DNA from 3 places in the Halomonas sp. LES1 genome. Region 2 is predicted to be linked to each of the others. Evidence: riboswitches for the same ligand, from Rfam matches in the RefSeq annotation. Region 2 holds a riboswitch; each other region holds the start of a gene.
What was found. Region 2 has a riboswitch for thiamine pyrophosphate ahead of RM463_RS03345 (sodium:solute symporter family transporter). Riboswitches for the same ligand answer to the same signal wherever they lie in the genome.
Positions count from the first base shown of each region.

Region 1: linked by a shared signal. The riboswitch ahead of tenA (thiaminase II) and the one ahead of RM463_RS03345 (sodium:solute symporter family transporter) in region 2 are both predicted to bind thiamine pyrophosphate.
Region 3: linked by a shared signal. The riboswitch ahead of thiM (hydroxyethylthiazole kinase) and the one ahead of RM463_RS03345 (sodium:solute symporter family transporter) in region 2 are both predicted to bind thiamine pyrophosphate.

Region 1 covers NZ_JAVRGC010000001.1:842,282-846,490, forward strand. Annotated here, with positions in the region: gene mdoH (glucans biosynthesis glucosyltransferase MdoH) at 1-1,860, shown strand, start outside; TPP riboswitch at 1,902-2,025, shown strand; gene tenA (thiaminase II) at 2,098-2,766, shown strand; gene RM463_RS04130 (putative sulfate exporter family transporter) at 2,901-3,938, opposite strand; gene RM463_RS04135 (choline dehydrogenase) at 4,195-4,209, opposite strand, start outside.
Region 2 covers NZ_JAVRGC010000001.1:698,267-702,475, reverse strand. Annotated here, with positions in the region: gene RM463_RS03350 (LLM class flavin-dependent oxidoreductase) at 1-891, shown strand, start outside; gene RM463_RS03345 (sodium:solute symporter family transporter) at 1,009-2,451, opposite strand; TPP riboswitch at 2,535-2,655, opposite strand; gene RM463_RS03340 (ABC transporter ATP-binding protein) at 2,837-3,811, shown strand; gene RM463_RS03335 (ABC transporter permease) at 3,808-4,209, shown strand, end outside.
Region 3 covers NZ_JAVRGC010000004.1:155,490-159,698, reverse strand. Annotated here, with positions in the region: gene RM463_RS11080 (DMT family transporter) at 1-224, shown strand, start outside; gene thiE (thiamine phosphate synthase) at 265-879, opposite strand; gene thiM (hydroxyethylthiazole kinase) at 869-1,690, opposite strand; TPP riboswitch at 1,723-1,821, opposite strand; gene nhaD (sodium:proton antiporter NhaD) at 1,868-3,334, opposite strand; gene RM463_RS11060 (CBS domain-containing protein) at 3,469-4,077, shown strand.

The sequences.
Region 1 (4,209 bases), 140 kb from region 2:
CGCCGGCTGGTCTTCGCCCTGCTGGTCGCCGTCACGACGGGCCTAGGCATGTGGACGATGTTCCGCATTCTCCACGTCGGGGGCCTGACCCCCTTGGAGTTCGCCATCCTGACGCTGTTCAGCATCACCTTCGGCTGGATCGCCATCGCCTTCTGGAGCGGCATAATCGGCTTCACGCTGACCCTCGCCGGCCGCGACCCCTTGAGTCTGGCCCGAGTGTCGTCGCCACGACGGCCCAGCGATGTCCACTCACGCACTGCCCTGGTGATGCCGATCCACAACGAGGATGTCGAGCGGGTCGCTGCCGGCCTCGAGGCGACCTGCCGCGACCTGTCGCCGATCCCCCTCGAGCACCACATCGAGGCCTTCGTGCTCAGCGACAGTACCGACGCGACCATCGTGATGCATGAAAAGGCCGTCATGGCGGCCCTGCAGGAGCGGCTGGCCGACCACTGCCGGCTCCACTACCGGCATCGCGACAGCAACGCCGGGCGCAAGGCCGGCAACCTCGGGGACTTCTGCCGGCGTTGGGGGCGATACTACGACTTCATGCTGGTACTCGACGCCGACAGCGTGATGAGCGGCGATACCGTGCTCGAGCTGATCGCTCAGATGGAGGCCAATCCGCGCCTCGGCCTGCTGCAGACGGTGCCGATCCCGGTCCGCCAGGATAGCCTGTTCGGCCGCGCCAACCAATTCGCCGCAGCGGTCTATTCGCCGATGCTCGCCACCGGGCTGAGCTTCTGGCAGTCCGACGCCGCCAACTACTTCGGCCACAATGCCATCCTGCGCGTCGAGGCCTTCACCCGACATGCGGGCCTGCCCGAGCTGCCCGGCCGGCCGCCCCTCGGCGGCGACATCCTCAGCCACGACTTCGTCGAGGCAGCCTTGCTGCGCCGCGCAGGCTGGGAGGTGCGCATGCGCACCGACCTCGGCGGCAGCTTCGAGGAGATGCCGAGCCAGATCCTCGACTACGCCAAGCGCGATCGTCGCTGGGTCCAAGGCAACTTGCAGCACCTGCGCCTATTGGGGGGACGCGGCCTGCACATGCTCAGCCGCGTGCATTTTCTGTGTGGCGCCCTGGCCTATCTCTCCTCGCTGATCTGGCTGGCGATCCTGGTGGTGAGCACCATCGACGCCTTGATGCGTGCGCTGATCGAGCCCAACTTCTTCACCTCCAATGCCCAACTCTTCCCCGACTGGCCGATCGCCCCGCCCAACCTGATCATGCCACTGCTCGTCGGCACCCTGGCGATGCTGCTGATGCCCAAGGTGCTGGGCGTCTGCCTGGCCCTGAGACGGAGCCCGGCCCAGTACGGCGGGCGCGCCCGACTGGTGGCCAGCGCCCTGCTGGAGGCCATATTCGCGATGTTGATCGCGCCGCTGATGATGCTCTTCCACAGCCGCTTCGTGATCGAGGTGCTCAGCGGGCGTACCGTGACCTGGGATCCTCAATCCCGGGAGGGGCGCGCCCTGCCCTGGCGCGAAGCCCTGCGCCATACCTGGCCGGGCACCCTGGTCGGCGCCCTCTGGGCCGGCATTACCTGGTGGGTCACGCCGACCTTCTTCTGGTGGCTAACCCCGGTCTGGCTCGGCCTGCTGCTGGCCGCCCCGCTGGTGCGATGGAGCAGCAGCCTGTCCCTCGGCCGGGGGCTACGCCGACGGGGCCTGCTGCTGGTGCCCAGCGAGACCTCCCCGCCCCCCGTGCTATGCGAGTCTCCCCCGCCGCTGAAGATATTCCGTGGTGGCGAACCCTCGTCACCGCCGAGAGAGCGTCACTGCGATATGCCAACCCAGTCTTTCATTCACTACAGGGCCGAGCCGCCGACCACCGGGAAGCGGCTTACCCTGGATGAGTGAGGCCAGAGATGTTCGTCAACTACCAACCTGCTAGACTGGTCTTTCGCTTGACGGGGTGCCGGTGGAACCGGCTGAGATCGCCATACGACAATCACTGTCGCCACGGCGAGGCCCGTTGAACCTGACCCGGCTAGTACCGGCGTAGGAATCAAGCGGTAGCCAGGCCACCTCTCTGTCCCTACCCTCCGCCTACGCCCTACCTCATATGCCGGATGTCTTATCCTGACTGGAGGCATGATGGGCTATCGATTCAGCGATCTTACGCAGGCCTGCCAAAACGACTGGCGCGCCTATATCGAGCACGACTTCGTGGCTCAGCTCGCCGCCGGCACCCTGCCGGAAGAGGCATTTCGTCACTACCTGAAGCAGGACTACCTGTTTCTGATCCACTTCGGGCGGGCCTATGCGCTGGCGACCTACAAGAGCCGCGACATCACCGAGCTGCGCCATAGCCTGGATGGCCTGAAGACCATCATCGATGTCGAGCTTGGTCTGCATATCGACTACTGCCGCGAATGGGGCATCTCGGAGGCCGACCTGGCCGGCCTGCCGGAAGCCCGGGCGACCATGGCCTATACCCGCTATGTACTGGATACCGGCAACCGTGGCGACCTGCTCGACATGCATGTGGCCCTGGCCCCCTGCCTGGTCGGCTACGGGGTCATCTCCCAGTGGCAGGCCGAGCAGCCCTTCACCGTTCGCGGTGAGGACAACCCCTTCGAGAAGTGGTTGCAGATGTATGCAAGTGACGAGTTCCAGGCCGCCATGCACGACGAGATCGCCTGGCTCGACGCCCGCCTGGCCGATGTCACGCCCGAGCGGTTCGAGCAGCTGGCCACCATCTTCCGCGACGCCACCCGCCTGGAGGTCGACTTCTGGCAGATGGGGCTGGACCTCGCCGACTGACTCCTCTCTGAGCATGACGCCGTCTCATCCGGTGCCATGAAACGATCACGCCGGCCCAGGGGCCGGCGTGATCGTTGTTACTCATCCCGTAATGTATCGGGTAGTGCCCGTAGCCGGGCGACCGGGGCCACGAATTAAAGGCTTACCAGGCCTGTCTGGATAAATACCAGCACCAGCAGCAGCAGGAACAGTGTCTCGGCTACCATCAGGATCACCGGCTTCCAGCCCACCACGGCCAGCTTCTGGAAGGATGTCTTGATACCCAGGGCGGCGATGGCAGTGACCAGGCACCAGCGCGACATCTCGGTGAAGCCATCGACCACCACCGGAGGAATCCACCCGAGGCTGTTAACGATCACCAGGGCGACGAAGGCCACCAGGAAGCTCGGCAGCATCGGCACCTTTTGATCGCCCCCCTCTTCCTGACGCTCACGGCGAAACAGGAACATGAACACCATCACCGCCGGTACCAGCATGGCCACGCGCAGCAGCTTGACGAAGGTCGAGACATCGCCGGTATCCTGGGAAATCATGTAACCGGCACCCACCACCTGGGCCACATCATGGATGGTGCCACCGAGGAAGATCCCCGCTTCCGTATCACTGAGTCCCAATACCCCTACAATCAGCGGATAGGTGACCATCGCCAGGGTGGAGAGCGTGGTCACGCCGGCCACCGTCATGATGGTGTTGCGTTCATGGGTAGCGTTACGCGGCATCACCGCCGACAGTGCCAGCGCGGCCGAGGCCCCACAGATCGCCACCGAACCACCGGTGAGCAGCCCCATATCGCGATCAAGCCTCAGCAGGCGTGCCATGACCGCACCAAAGGCGATGGTGAAGGCCACTCCGCAGATGACGGTCAGCACCGGGCCGATCCCTAGCTCGGCGACCTCCTCGATGGTGATCCGCACCCCCAGCAAGGCCACACCGAGGCGCAGGATAGTCCGCGCCGAGAACTCAACGCCGGCCAGGCAGCGCCCCTCCTCGGAGAGGAAGTGCAGGGTCATGCCGAACAACAGCGCGTATAGCAGGGTTGGACCACCATAGTGATCGGCGATGAACGTCGTGGCCAAGGCGATAGTGATGCAGATCAACACACCCGGCATTCTTTGCTGAAAGGCATCCATCAGACGCGTCGGGGAAAACCTGGAGACTTCGAGACTGGACATGAAAGTTACTCCCTCGGCGGTCTGGGCCAGACCAGATTGCCGCCTTTGTCGACAGGGGGCGCCCAACAGGGTAAGCGTCCCGCTTATTATTGGAATCATCGGCTCGAGTCGGCCTGAATCCTGGCCGCACCCGCTGGGTATGGGGCTCGTGCGCAGGCGGAATGCACATGGTGGCCCTCATGGCGCATGGTGCCTCGACCACCCTGTCAGAGTTAGCGCCAGTTGATGGACGTGGTTGAGACCAACCACTTGCCTCTCAGGCGGCGCCACA
Region 2 (4,209 bases):
ATGCCCCCCCATGGCGAGCGCTATGTGCGCGCCGAGGAGTTCGTGCAGACGGTATTGGCGTTGTGGGACAGCTGGTCCGACGACGCCATCGAGCGCGATCGTAAGGGCCGCTATGCCGATCCCGACAAGGTGCGCCAGATTGACCATCACGGTGAGCACTTCCTGGTCGACGGGCCCCTCAACCTGCCGCGTCCTCCCCAGGGCAACCCGGTACTGGTACAGGCGGGTGCTTCTTCCCAGGGGCGCGATCTGGCGGCGCGCTACGCCGAGGCGATCTATGCTGTCGCCTACGACCTGGAGGCAGCCCAGGCCTACTACCGGGACATCAAGTCGCGGGTGGCGGCGGCCGGGCGCACCGCGCCGGTGCCGATCCTGCCGGGGCTCGTCACCTATGTGGGCGCTACCATGGAGGAGGCTCGAGCCAAGCAGCGCGAGCTGGACGACTGTCTGCCGGTGGAGGCCTCGCTGCGCCAGCTGGGACTGTTCATCGAGCAGGACTGCAGTGACTGGGAGCTGGATGCCCCGGTGCCGCCACTACCGCCGCTGACCGAGTTCCGTGGTCCCCAGGGGCGCTATGCCACCATCCTGCGCATCATCGAGACCGAGCAGCCCACCCTGCGCGAGCTGCTGGGGCGGCTCGCCGCCGGCGGCGGCCACTGCACCATGATCGGTACCCCGGAGAGCATCGCCGATGAGATGGAGCGCTGGTTCCACGGCCGCGGGGCGGACGGCTTCAACCTGATGCCGCCGTCGCTGCCCTCCGGGATCGAGGACTTCGTGGATCAGGTGGTGCCGGAACTGCAGCGTCGCGGACTCTTCCGGGAAGAGTACGAGGCGGCGACGCTGCGGGGGCACTTGGGCCTCGAGAGGCCGCCCGGCCGGCGCTCCTAGCGTCCAGCGCACCTGCTTTTTGAAACGCAAACGTCCCTCGAAACGCAAATGCCCTTCGAAGCGCTAACGTCCCAGAAACGCCAACGCCCCCTTCCGGGGGCGTTGGCGTGTGATCCCTTAGCCCTCGAAGCGTCGGGTGCCGGCGCTCAGAGCCGCAAAGTCGAAGCGTTGCTTCGCCGGCAGCAGCGCCAGGAGCGCCAGGCCCGTCACGACCGGCACGAAGGTGGCGAGCAGGAAGGACTCCATCAGGGTGTTCAAGGCGTCGCCCGGGGCCGGGAAGAGGAAGAGTCCGGCGACCAGGCCGCTGAGCGTGGCCAGTACCGCGGCGCGGCCGTCGAAGCGGCGGTTGAACAGCCCGAAGAATACCGGGAAGGCCGCCGCGCAGCAGAGCAGGTCGGCCAGCAGGAACAGGTAGAGCACGCTGTAGCCCTGGGCGGCCACGAAGGTCACCGGCAGTGCCAGCAGCAGGATCAGCCAGCGCGACAGTCGCATCAGCCGCTGGCCGCTGGCGTCAGGCAGCAGCCGTCCGCCATCCACGGCGATCATGCTCGAGGCGGCGCTGATGGTGGTGTCGGCGCTGCTCATGACCAGCGCCAGGCCCAGGAAGATCAGGCCCACGGCGAACCAGTCGGGAATGTCGGCGAGCAGCACGCTGAACAGCGCGACCGAGCCGTCACCGGGAAGGCCCAGCCCCACGAACGCCAGGCCGAACAGGCCCATCACGAAGATCATCGGGGCGCTCAGCAGGCCGCCGAGCAGAAAGCCAAGCCCCACGGCGCGGTTGCTCTGCGCCGCGTAGACCCGCTGCCAGTTGCCCTGATAGAAGAGTCCGGTCAGCATCACGGCCAGGAAGAAGGTGAGGCCGGCCTTGAGCCCCCCCAGGTCGGTGATATCCAGCAGTTGCGGTGCCGCCGACTCGAGCCCGGCGAGGGTGGGGCCGACGCCGCCGGCGGCCTGCCAGCCGACGATCAGCAGCACGGCGAGCAGCGGCATGATCACGACCATCTGCACCTTGTCGGTGAAGATCGAGGCACGCAGTCCGCCATACAGGGTGTAGAGCAGGGTGGCCGCCATCACCACCGAGCTGGTCGCCCACAGCGGGACCGGCGCCAGCAGCCCGACCATCTTGGCGATGGCGGTGATGCCCGCGGCCAGGGAGATGAACAGGTAGAACAGCATGATGACCAGGGTGAAGGCGTACATGGGGCGCCCGTAGCGGCTCATCACGAACTCGGTAAGCGAGTGGCCGCCCGGCGATAGCTCGCGCAGGCGCCGCCCCAGGGGAATCATCACCAGACGGGGTGCCAGCGAGCCCAGTGCATAGCCGGCAATGGCACCCAGGCCGCCCCAGGTGGCTGCCTGGGCGGGGCCGAACAGGATCCAGGTGCCCAGCGTCGAGGCCATCAGGGTCAGCACCGTGGCGGTGGCCCCCTGGCTGTTGCGGGCGATGATGAAGTCCTCGAGGCTCTCGTTGTGGCGGCGTGCATAGAGCAGGCCCGGCACGGCGAACAGCACGGAGAAGGCGATGAGCCACCAGAAGGCGTGGGCGGTCGACAGCATGACGTACTCCCTAGCGTGGATAGGCCCGGTACGATGCCGAGCGTCGCTACGAGAGGACGCAGTTGCGTTGGGTGAGAAGCATGGCCGGATGGCACTTCCTTCCCTTCGCCGGCATTATCCGGATCAGGTTCGAAGGGTCACCGGGCGTGTCATCTGCGCACGCTGCCGGAATCTCAGTCCACCAGGACTCCCCCAGGAATACGACCCAGCTTAGGGGGCCGGTGTCACGGGGTCAACATGGCGCGAATACCCGCTTGAATCGGTAAGGTATCGCCCTCATATCGTTAGCAGCATAGTTTTTACGGAATCCGTCGTTGCGCTAGTCGTTGCGCTAGTCGTTGCGGAAGCCCCGCTATCGAACACCGAATCGTTTCAAGGATTGCACATGGCCGAACCGGCTCTGTCCATCCGTGGCCTGACCAAGGTTTACGGCAATGGCTTTCAGGCCCTGAAGGGCATCGACCTCGATGTCGCGGAAGGGGACTTCTTCGCGTTGTTAGGACCCAATGGGGCCGGCAAGTCCACCACCCTGGGCGTGGTCTGCTCGCTGGTGCAGAAGAGCGACGGCAAGGTGTCGATCTTCGGCATCGATATCGACCGTGACTTCGCTCGCGCCAAGTACCACCTGGGCGTGGTGCCCCAGGAGTTCAACTTCAACCAGTTCGAGAAGGTCATCGACATCGTGCTGGCCCAGGCCGGCTACTACGGCATGTCGCGGCGCGAGGCCCTGCCGCGGGCCGAGGAACTGCTGCGTGACCTGGGGCTGTGGGACAAGCGCAACGGCAATGCCCGCATGCTCTCCGGCGGCATGAAGCGGCGCCTGATGATCGCCCGTGCCCTGATGCACCGCCCCAGGCTGTTGATCCTGGACGAGCCTACCGCCGGCGTGGATATCGAGCTGCGTCGCAGCATGTGGGAGTACATGCGCCGCATCAATCGTGAGGAGGGCACCACCATCATCCTCACCACCCACTACCTGGAGGAGGCCGAGAGCCTGTGTCGCAACGTGGCGATCATCAACCACGGTGAGATCATCCGCAATACCAGCGTGCGTAACCTGCTGATGGAGCTGGATACCGAGACCTTCCTGTTCGACCTGGCCCATGCGCTGGATGAGGTGCCGGAAGTGCCCGGCTTCGAGGTCACCCGGTCGGAGCCCGCCCAGCTCGCCGTGGCGGTCCATCGTGGCCAGCGCCTCAATGACATCTTCGAGGCACTCTCCGAGCGGGGCATTCAGGTGGTCTCCATGCGCAACCGCGCCAATCGCCTCGAGGAGATGTTCGTCTCCATGGTGGAGCAGGGCAACGAGGCCCTGGATCGGGCAGCAGACGCCGCCAGGGACAAGGAGGCCAGCGCATGAATCCCTATCAGATCGCGATCGCCCTCTGGACCCTGGTGATCAAGGAGATCAAGCGCTTCACGCGTATCTGGCCGCAGACCCTGCTGCCGCCGTCGATCACCATGACCATGTACTTCATCATCTTCGGCAACCTGATCGGTTCGCGCATCGGGGAGATGGATGGCTACAGCTATATGGACTTCATCGTCCCCGGGCTGATCATGATGGCGGTGATCACCAACAGCTACTCCAACGTCGCCTCCTCCTTCTTCTCCAACAAGTTTCAGCGCAGCGTGGAGGAGATGATGGTGTCGCCGATGCCCAACTGGGTGATCCTCTCAGGCTTCGTGCTCGGCGGCATGACCCGCGGCCTGGGGGTCGGTTTGATCGTCACGGTCGTGTCGCTGTTCTTCACCCGC
Region 3 (4,209 bases), on a different contig from region 2:
GCGCGATGACCGGCCTGACCCTGGCCTTTCGCTACGCACCGGCCGCCCTGGTGGCGCCCTTCGACTACACCGCGCTGCTATGGGCGGTGCTGCTGGGGTGGTGGTTCTGGGACGAGGTGCCGGACCTCTGGGTCTTCGTCGGCGGCAGCCTGATCATCGCCAGCGGCCTGGCGATCGCCTACCACGAGCGGCGCACCTCGCTCGCGCGGCGCCCGACCGCCTGACCCAGGCATCAGGCGGGGCATGATTCAGTCGGGGCATGATTTAGTCGGGATAGAAGGCGCGCGCCGCGGCCTCCGGGTCCGGCATGCCGCAGATCGCCGAGATCACCGCCAGGCCCTGGGCGCCGGTCTGGCGTACCGCGGCGGCATGTTCCGCCTTGAGTCCGCCGATCGCCACGCTGGGCAGGGGACTGGCCGCCACCAGGCTGGCCAACCCTTCGAACCCCAGGGGGGCGGCATGGTCGTGCTTGCTCGGGGTGGCGAAGACCGGGCCAAGCCCCAGGTAGTCGAGACGCTCGACATCGAGGCGGGCCATCTGCTCCAGGGTCTGCACCGAGAGCCCCAGGATCGCCTGTTCCCCCAGTGCCGCTCGGGCCGCGGCCACCTCGCCGTCGTCCTGACCGATATGCAGGCCGTCGGCGCCGCTCTCCACCGCCACCGTCAGGCGGTCATTGATGATCAGCGGCACGCCGCTGCCGGCAAGGGCCGCCTTCAGTCGCCGGGCCTGGTCGATCAGCTCGCCGTCATCGGCATGCTTGTCGCGCAGCTGTATCACCGTGGCGCCACCGCGCACCGCGGCCACGACGGTCTTCTCCAGGCCATGGTCGGCGCACAGGCTCGGGTCGGTAACGAGGTACAGGGAAAGATCAAGGCGCATCGGACACCTCCAGGGTGGGCAGGGTGACAAGCTGGTCGTGGTCGAGGGCGTAGAGGGCATCGAGGAAGGCCACCGAAAAGCTGCCGGGGCCGCTGGCCACCTCACCGGCGCGGCGCCCCGCCTCGCCGTAGCAGGCGAGTGCCGCCACGCTGGCGGCGAAGGGATCCTCGGCCCCTGCCAGGAAGGCGGCCACCACCCCGGTGAGGGCGCAGCCCAGGGTGGTGACCCGGGGCATCAGGGGATGACCACCCGGCACCCGGGCCAGGTGCCGGCCATCGGTGACCAGGTCGACCTCACCGGTGACCGCTACCACCGCCGCGGTGCGCCGCGCCAGGGTGATCGCGGCCTGTTCGGCGGCCTCGATGGGGTCGCTGCTGTCGACCCCGCGACCGCCACTGCCCTGACGCTCCAGGGCGAGGATCTCCGAGGCGTTGCCGCGGATCACCGTCGGTCGATGTTCCAGCAGGCGCTGGCCTGCCTCGCGGCGATAAGCGGTGGCACCCACTGCCACCGGGTCGAATACCCAGGGCTTGCCCGCCAGCTGCGCGGCCTCGGCGGCCTCCTCCATGGCGGCCAGCCAGTGGGGAGAAAGGGTGCCGATGTTGATCGTCAGCGCATCGGCCAGCGCCGCAAACTCGGCGGCCTCCTCGCGGGCATGCACCATGGCCGGCGAGGCGCCCAGTGCCAGCAGCACATTGGCCATGGGATTCATGGCCACCAGATTGGTGATGTTGTGAATCAGCGGCGCCCGCTCGCGCAGGCGTACCAGGTGGGCGGCGGGGTCGATCGGTCCGCGGATGGCGGTAGTCATCATTCCTCCCGGGCGCGGGAGGTGCAGTCGCCGGGGTGGGCTGCACGACTCCCTACGCCGGCATGATCCGGGTCAGGTTCCAAGGGTGCGTCTCAACCGCGGTGGATGCCGCGGCGCCCCTGTCGTGGGCATCACTATCCCTGCCCCGGATAAGCCTGTAAAGCCCGTGCATCGATCTTAAAACAGGGAGTGATTGATCATCAGGTGCGTCGCCACGCTGGCCGCATAGCCCAGGGCGATGGCGGGCGCCCAGCGTAGATGGCCGGCAAAGGTGTAGATCCCGCGAGCCTGTCCCATCAGCGCCACGCCGGCGGCGGAGCCCATGGAGAGCAGGCTGCCACCGACACCGGCGGTCAGGGTGATCAGTAGCCAATGGCCCTCGGACATGTCGGGTGCCATGGAGAGCACGGCGAACATCACCGGAATGTTGTCGACGACCGCCGAGACGATGCCCAGCACGATGTTGGCCCACAGTGGGTTCCAGCCACCGTAGAGCGTCTCCGAGAGAAGTGCCAGGTAGCCCATGAAGCCCAGTCCGCCCACGCACATCACCACGCCATAGAAGAACAGCAGGGTGTCCCACTCGGCGCGGGCGATACGGCTGAAGATATCGAAGGGCACCACGCTGCCGAGCTGCTCCAGCTTCTTCCAGTCACCGCGCTGGGCATAACGGGTGCGCTTCCTGTCCAGTGAACGTGGCAGGCTGCGGCGCAGGAAGTAACCGAAGAACTGCAGCAGGCCCAGGCCGAACATCATGCCCATGGCCGGCGGCAGGCTGAGCACCGAGTGGCACAGCACCGAGATGGCCACGGTGAGCAGGAACAGCAGGATGATGCGCCGCGCACCACGCTTGAGCCACACCTCCTCGGTGAGGGTCGGAGGCTTGCGGTTGCGAATGAAGAAGTTCATTACCAGCGCCGGTACCAGGAAGTTGACCAGCGAAGGTGCCAGCAGCTGGAAGAAGGCGCCGAAGGGTAGCTGGCCGGCCTGCCACACCATCAGCGTGGTGATGTCGCCGAACGGGCTGAAGGCGCCCCCGGCGTTCGATGCCACCACCACATTGATGCAGCAGAGCCGGATGAAGCGGTCGTCGCCCTCGGCCACCTTGAGCACCACGGCGCACATCAACATGGCGGTGGTCATGTTGTTGGCGATGGCCGAGATCCAGAAGGCGAGGCAGCCGGTGATCCAGAACAGGCTGCGGTAGCTGAACCCCTTGCGTACCAGCCAGGCGCGCAGCGCATCGAATACCCGGCGCTCCTCCAGGGCGTTGATATAGGTCATCGCAACCAGCAGGAAGAGCAGCAGTTCGGTGTATTCGAGCAGCGTTTCGCGAAAGGCCGTCTCGGCCTGTTGGGGCAGTCCGGCACTGGTGTAGGCCCAGGCCACCAGCGCCCAGATCAGGCCGGCGGCGACCAGCACCGGCTTCGACTTGCGCATGTGCAGCAGCTCTTCGGACATGACCAGGGCGTAGGCGAGCACGAAGAGTGCCACCGAGATCACGCCGACCCCTGAGCCAGTGAGATCGAGGGGGCCGGCGCTGGCCATGGCAAGAGAGGGTATGGCCAGGCAGCAAAAACCAAGAAACAGAAACGCGCCGAGGCGGTAAGGCGCTTGGCGGAGGGCGTTCAGGGGAGATGTCATGGTGGCAGTGAAGCGTCGAGGAAGAGGGGGCAGCATGATAGCTGTTCTAGCCTTAAGGCTGCCTTAAGGGAGTCCTGTGAATGTAAATAAATGAATGCCGGTGGTACCCATTTACCCCGCACAGGAGTAATCCCATGAACCAGTTACACGCTTCCTTCATGCCTCTCAGTCGGCTCGAGGCAGCCCCGCGGCTGGCTACCCCTGCCCGGGATGGGTTCAGCGTATTGAATCCTGCCCTCGAGATGCTCACGGACTTCTTGCGGGTGGCTCCCCGCACGATTCGGGCCGATGCCGATGTCAATGAGGCCCACTTGATGATGCGCCATGGTGGATTTCGCCTGCTATTGGTCACCGATGATCAGCAGTGTTGCATCGGCGTGCTGGCAGCCCGTGAGGTCATTGGTGGTCGTCGCATCACGCTTGCCCAGCAACAGCATGGTCTCTCGAGCGATGAGGTGACCGTGGGCATGATCATGACACCCTGGCAGAAGCTCTCGGCCATGCCGCTGGAGCAGCTTGCCACTTTAACCATTGGCGACCTGCTGCTATCACTGGAATCGATGACCGACCAGCACCTGCTGGTGACCGAGCGCGATCAGCAGGGAAGCCTGCGAATTCGTGGCCTGGTCTCGGCGGCTGATATTCGACGGGCCGTCGGGCGGACGGAGAGCGCAACGCCAGAGGTGGCAACGGCGAATAGCTTTGCAGATACCTACAGGATGATGATGGGACATGATCTGTGAGGCAGTGGATGACCTTGGCACAGGCCATGTCGCGATAGGTATTGGCGGTGTTTCAGCGAAGCTATCGCGAGGATGCTCAGGACGCTGTCGAGTTCTTGACGACGAAGGCGCCTTCTCTGTCGACGGCGGAAT